3 regions of the Bacteroides maternus genome follow, and region 1 is predicted to be linked to each of the others. Evidence: riboswitches for the same ligand, from Rfam matches in the RefSeq annotation. Region 1 holds a riboswitch; each other region holds the start of a gene.
What was found. Region 1 has a riboswitch for cobalamin ahead of VYM24_RS22615 (GNAT family N-acetyltransferase). Riboswitches for the same ligand answer to the same signal wherever they lie in the genome.
Positions count from the first base shown of each region.

Region 1 (2,274 bases):
GCCACACGAAAAAAAGATTGGTACGAAGGTGCTAAAGGCTTTTGCGTGCAATATGAAGGGTATCTTACTTACGGTGGCATGAATGGCCGTGACATGAATGCACTTGCCACGGGATTGGATGAAAATACGGAATTTGATAATCTGGAAACCCGCATCCGTCAGGTAGAATATCTGGCAAAGAAGTTGGATGAATACGGTATTCCTTATCAGCGTCCGGCAGGCGGACATGCCATCTTTGTGGATGCAACGAAGGTACTGACGCATGTACCGAAGAATGAATTCCCGGCACAGACTCTAACGGTTGAGCTATATCTTGAAGCCGGTATCAGAGGATGTGAAATCGGTTATATCCTAGCAGACCGTGATCCGGTTACCCGTGAGAACCGTTTTACCGGACTGGATTTATTGCGCCTGGCTATTCCCCGCCGCGTATATACGGATAATCACATGAACGTGATAGCAGTAGCGTTGAAGAATGTTTTCGACCGTCGTGAAAGTATTACTAATGGAGTACGTATTACTTGGGAGGCTCCCCTGATGCGTCATTTCACTGTTCAATTGGAACGTACATAACTACTTTCTTTTTCATAATACAAATGAGGTTACCCGAATTCATATGTTGAGGGGGGTAACCTCATTTCTTTTATTTATCTTCTTTCTCGTTATTCATTCTGTAACTTAATGCTCCCGACGGGCATTTCTTGATTTGAGCGATCAATTCTTCCGTCGTTGCATTTTCAGCCGTTATCCACGGTTTTTCTTTCGGATGATACACATTCGGAAGGGTCTTGGTACAAATACCTGCATGTTGGCACAGGCCGGGTTGCCAGATGATGGTCACTTCCCCGTTCGTATATTCTTTCTTTATATTCATTACTATTTATTATTGAATGTGAATACCTTTCATTACAATTCTTTTCCATTCGGGATGTTTGTGAATGTATCCCGCTACAAACGGGCAGAGAGGTACTAATCTAAGTCCTTGTTTTTCTATATCTTTCAATGCTTTTTCTACTAACTGGCTGCCGATGCCTTTACCACCCAATTGAGTGGGTACTTCGGTGTGTGTCAGGTAAATCTCCCCATTCGATGATTTTATATACTCAATCTTTGGAGTATATTTATCGACATGAAACTCATATTGGTGACGTTCTTCATTATCAATCAGTTCATAATCTGCTTCCATAACTTTTCGTATTAATTGTTTACTGTATGTATAACATGCGGATGATGAAATTTGTTTTGGGAAAGTTATAGAATAAAATGTCCGGGCGAAATCCCTTCGACCGGACACCATTCAAATAAACTTGGCAGAGTTTACTTTAAAATTTAATAATGTATTGAAAATCAAATATATTATTTAAAAACTCTGTATTGGTTTAAACTTTTGGTTTAAAGTTTTTAGCGCCATTTTATTTTCTTGTTTTGATGTCCGATAGCGTTAAATATTGCAAAAGTAATATTTTGAAACAAGAATAACCCTCAAATCTGAAACTGAATAGAATGAATATAATCATTAAATTCAATGCTCTTTCCTCGAAAGCAATGATGCAAAAACTACATGGCAGGTCTTCTGACTTGTTTCGTTTATAAACTGCCTTCACGGGATTTCCCATTGGCGAAAGTGTTGTTTATAACTTTTTATATGAAACTTACAGCAGCGGGACTGTTCAGGATTTACACCTGATTCCCTTTTAATTACTCCTCTCGTACGAGAGTTGCAAACCAATGTGCCGCAAAGATATGAATAAATATTGCAATTCCATAAGTTGTAACTTGGAAAAATGAAAATCTAATCAATACGCACTTTTTACGTAACTATATTTACGTATTTAAATTTGCGCACTAACAACAAAAAAGAGTATCTTTTTTAGATATTTTTTCTTTGATTTTTCCTATATTGGGAGCGATTATTAACCCTTAAAATAAAATATCATGGAAAAAGAAGTTTTAGAAGAATACATTTCATTATTTGAGAAGGTAGCCCATAAGTCTGCTAATTTGGAAGAACTTCAAAAGAAGTATGAACCCAATAGTGTTTTTGATGATTTGGAAATATGGGAACTTTATACAGCCCATATCATAGCTGAATATCTTCCTCAAAAGATTGATGTTTTGGGAGAAGAAGACGAAAGAATAATGAATATTGACGAATGGATGTTTTCATCTGCATTCCTCTTTGAGCCATATTGGATTATCAAGTACCAAGATATGTATTATGCTTTTGACTTTGAAGATGAATTAGAAGGGAAGGACGCAGAGTATTCAGAATTA
Region 1 is NZ_CP143867.1:5,729,886-5,732,159, reverse strand. It holds gene tnaA (tryptophanase TnaA) at 1-573, shown strand, start outside; gene VYM24_RS22620 ((4Fe-4S)-binding protein) at 644-874, opposite strand; gene VYM24_RS22615 (GNAT family N-acetyltransferase) at 884-1,186, opposite strand; cobalamin riboswitch at 1,547-1,746, opposite strand; gene VYM24_RS22610 (hypothetical protein) at 1,936-2,274, shown strand, end outside.

Region 2 (2,274 bases), 570 kb from region 1:
CTAATGAGAAAGATAACCCTTTCACCGGTTCGCTCCATAGGGTAGTGGATAAGTAAGTCTCAGTCTGGCGGAAACGATTGTCTGTAATACCGGAAGATTCATTATTATAGTCCCGGTTCCAGCTGAAGTTAAATTTTCCGCTTGCTTGTAATTTCCATTTTTCAGAGAATCGATTCTCATACTTCAATTGGCCGAAGTAATTACGGTCATATAGTCTTTCGGCAGCATACGAATTGTCATAAATCACTCCGCCGGGTAACCCTCTTTCCGAATCAAAGAGATAAACTTTGGTTTTCAAATCCTGTTTCTCATTCAGAGTTACAAACAAATTTAATTCTGCCCGATAAGTCTCTATATCACTATTGTTTCGTTTGGAGTCAATCAGTTTATTCCCATTCCACATTTTGAAAGGATAATTACCGTCTGCCCGTAAATAATCAGCATAGGCAGAAAGACTGAAACGGTTACTTAATTTCTGGGCATAAAATAAAGAAGGATTAGCAAGCCCGTAAGAACCGGTTTTCATATTTGCAAGCAATTGGAAAGGTCTGTCACTGAAATCCGGACGTGCGGTTTCGATACTTAAAGCACCGGCAGAGGCAAACATCTTCGCTGTCTGGTAAATATTATCGCTCTGACCAATGCTGAGTGCCAGTTCGGAAACATTGTCTAACGAGAAACGGGAGATATCTACCTGGCCTGACTGACAATCACTGACAGTCACTCCGTCATAGCTGACTGCTGTATGTTGCGCTCCCAGACTGCGTACAGAAACAGTCTTTAATCCACCAATTCCGCCATAATCCTTAACGCTGACTCCTGAGAAATGACGAACTGCATCGGCCACATCCGATACTCCCAAACGTTCCATATCAGTTTTCTTCATCTGTTGGAGTGGGGCGGTTGCTGAGAGAGCCGGTGGCACACGCCGACCTTTTATCCCCACTTCCGGAATGGCATGTACCTTTCCAGTAATGGAATCTCCTGCTTGTTGTGCTTGTAGATTGACCCAAAGCCAACATAAAAGGCAAAGCAAATTAAACCGTAGTCGGGTATACCGGCATAGATTATCTTTTATCATAAACAGAATGCTAAAAACAATATACATCTCATACCCTTTCCTCGAAAGCATAAGATTTGATAGGTTTTGCAGGTCTTCTGACTTACTCCGGATTTGCCGCCTTCCCACCATACGAATATTGGCAGTGGCACAGGTGATTGGCAAATCCTGCAATAGGAGATCACAGCAGCGGGACTGTTTGGGAGTCACACCCAATTCCCTTTTCATGGAGTATACCGAAAGGCATACTCCAACAAAACCGAGAGCAAAGATAGGAAAGATTTATGTTTTATTTGTGATGTAGTGCAGTATTTTATAAATTTATGCATTTATTCTAACAGAGTAACTTAATAGAAAACTAATACTATAATGCTTATGCTAAAGAAAACTATTGCTGCGCTAAGCCTACTCAGTATCCTTGCAGCCTGTCAGAATGATGAGAATCCTTCTCAACCGGAACCAAAACCACGTCAAGACATCAATCTCACTCGTGCGGAACAAGATTTTATGGACAAAGGTACAGACTTTGCTTTCCGTTTCTTCGATCAGGTGTGCAGTACCGAAAAAGAAAAACCGAATGTTTTTGTGTCTCCATTGAGTGCATCACTTTGCTTATCGATGATTACTAACGGAGCTTCGGGCAATACGCTTACTGAAATGCAGTATGTATTGGGATTTCCTGCCGCTTCTTTCTCTCTTGATGATCTGAATAACTATAATCAAAAATTAACTTCAGCTTTATTGGATTTAGATAATACCACTCAATTAGGAATCGCCAATTCTATTTGGGTGAAACAAGGTTTTAAAGTTTACGATTCTTTTGTGGATGTGAATAAGAAGATGTATGATGCCCAGGTACAGGAACTTGATTTTACATCTCCCACAGCGAAGGATGTGATTAACCGGTGGTGCGCTGAGCAGACGAATAATTGTATAAAAGAGGTTATACAGAGAATACCGGAAGATGCACGTATGTATTTGATTAATGCACTCTACTTCAAAGGTATCTGGAAGAGTCAATTCCAAAAATCGGATACTCGCCAGGAAAACTTTACTAATTCTGATGGTACTGAGCAGAAAGTGAACATGATGAATCAGACAGAAACGTTTAATTATGCTCAGAACTCAGCATTTTCCATCGCAGAATTGCCATATGGTAACGAAGCTTTCAGTATGGTGCTCTTATTGCCTGCCGGGGATAAGACTTTGGATGA
Region 2 is NZ_CP143867.1:6,296,457-6,298,730, reverse strand. It holds gene VYM24_RS24795 (TonB-dependent receptor plug domain-containing protein) at 1-1,081, opposite strand, end outside; cobalamin riboswitch at 1,132-1,334, opposite strand; gene VYM24_RS24790 (serpin family protein) at 1,436-2,274, shown strand, end outside.
Region 2: linked by a shared signal. The riboswitch ahead of VYM24_RS24795 (TonB-dependent receptor plug domain-containing protein) and the one ahead of VYM24_RS22615 (GNAT family N-acetyltransferase) in region 1 are both predicted to bind cobalamin.

Region 3 (2,274 bases), 810 kb from region 1:
TAATTATCGTTTTTAAGGTCGAACTGGATATAAGAACGTTTGTTGAAATTGTATTTAGCTCCTGCTCCTAAACTGTATGCATCGTAGGTCAGATTATACTTCAGATATTCGGGCTGGCGTTTAACTGTACGGTCATAATAACTGCCTTCAACATACATTGACAGTTTGTCATTCGGTGTGAATTGAAACATTTGTGTATAGTTGTCCGTATAGAAAGCGTTGGCGTCATGCTGATCTCTTGCATCGCCATTTGCATCTACACGTGTGAGGGTCCAACCATCGGCCTGACGACGTTGATAAGAAGTATAAGAAGCAAACTTCTCTGTTTTGATGTCTACGTTGGCAGTCTGGGTGAACTGCCCACGCTCTTCTACCTTTGTATTACTGGTAACTGTTATGTCATTTATCGGTTGGTTTGTAATGACATTGATTACACCACCAATAGCATCACTACCATAAAGAGCGGAACCGGCACCCTTTAGGACTTCAATACGTTTTACGTTACTCATGTCAATCCGGTTCAGGTCGATATTGTTACTGCTGTCTCCCGTTAGCTTTTTGCCATTAATAAGTATAAGTACATACTTGTTCGACAGTCCGTTTAGCATAAGGTAGTCTCCCATTGAGTTGGTAGAGAAAGACAGCGATGGAACCAAAGCAGTCATCGCCTCACGGAAATCTGTAATTCCAGCCTTTTTAATGTCGTTCGCTGTTACTACTTCTACTGGTGTTGGGGTGTCTTTTAGTCTGTGATGCGTACCTGTACCTGTTACTACAACAGGATTAAGTTCTACACTCAGATCTTGACTCTGTTTTGTCTCTTGTGCAGATGCACTCATTGCTACACATCCTCCCATGAGGATGAACAGCCAATTCTGTTTCTTCATTGATTGATAAATAAGAATTAATACTTGCCCTCTTGACCCCGAGACGGCGTTAATAATGTGATTACTCAGGCAGGTTTCCTGACTCAACCTTTACGGAAAGTAACCTTCCCATCCTTGGTTTCCCATTTGTTGGACAGTGGTTTCTAGAAGTTCCTCAATGAATACTTCCCGTTTTTTTGTTTCGTGTTATCTGAAACAAAATTAAGGCTTTACAGTAGCGGGCACTGTTCCGGTTTCTCACCGGATTCCCTTTTATGTGGAGTGTTGAACACACTTCACATCACCTAAGCAGGGGCAAAGATAAACATATCTTTAGATAAGAAAAAGTATTTTAGACTTTTATGTTTAGGAAAGTGTTTGTTCGAATGGCACTTCTTAATGATTGAGAAGCAGATGTACTTTAAAAAAACATTTGCGGCTACGAGAGCTGGCGCTTAAGTAAGTATGAAACCTCACTTATATAAGCGCCAGCTCTCGCAACCGCAAATGTTGGATTGCTTGTATGAAGGGTGATATTTAGAACGACCGTCCTTTGAATACGCTTGATTCAGACAGTGGGATGAGTTTACCATCCAGTGATAATCTGTTTGAGTTGAAATTCGGGTTGATTGTTGCAGATACATTGTTAGATCCATGAGCTAATCTGATAGAAACTTGTGCAGATATTCCGATACCTATTACATTAAAGCTGCAACTCACGTTTCCTTTTTTATCTGTAGTTGTTTTAATGTCACCAACTCTACCGTCCACAGTTACACCGCCAATGCCGTTAGGACCAGCAAAGGCACCGTTGAAAGCAACTTGTACGGATGCTTTTTCACCGTTTAAAAGTATAAAGTTTGTATTTGACGTAACGAAAACATTCCGCCCTCTCTTAAATGTCACACAGTCTACTTCCATAACAAATTTTCTATCCTTTATAGCTTGTACGGCATCAGCGTATGCTCGTTCTTGTACTATTTTCTCCCGAGCTTTTTCTGCGTCACGTTGTGCTTTGCGTTCAGCACGACGGCTTTCACTTTTACTTTCCTGTGCATAGATTGTTGTGGATGCACCTACGAAAACTAACATTAATAATACGATAATCTTTTTCATAACTTATTCTAGCTTTTTGTTAGAGTAAACAATCAGGGAATGAAAAAGATGCATGTAATCTATATTATTATTATGTGCATTAATATTTATTATATGTTATGCATTGTCATTCATCGACTATGGAACATATTACTGCATTTCCGGTTACATTCACTGCGGTGCACAGCATGTCCATCATTCTATTATTAAGTTTCGTCCTTTAGGGTATTTTACTTTATAACGTAAAGCTAAATCACGTTGTTCGCCGGGTTGTAAGGTGATTTGCCAAGTGATGATACCTTTCGCTTCATCC
Region 3 is NZ_CP143867.1:4,916,959-4,919,232, reverse strand. It holds gene VYM24_RS19055 (TonB-dependent receptor plug domain-containing protein) at 1-887, opposite strand, end outside; cobalamin riboswitch at 939-1,190, opposite strand; gene VYM24_RS19050 (DUF4251 domain-containing protein) at 1,404-1,982, opposite strand; gene VYM24_RS19045 (DUF4139 domain-containing protein) at 2,157-2,274, opposite strand, start outside.
Region 3: linked by a shared signal. The riboswitch ahead of VYM24_RS19055 (TonB-dependent receptor plug domain-containing protein) and the one ahead of VYM24_RS22615 (GNAT family N-acetyltransferase) in region 1 are both predicted to bind cobalamin.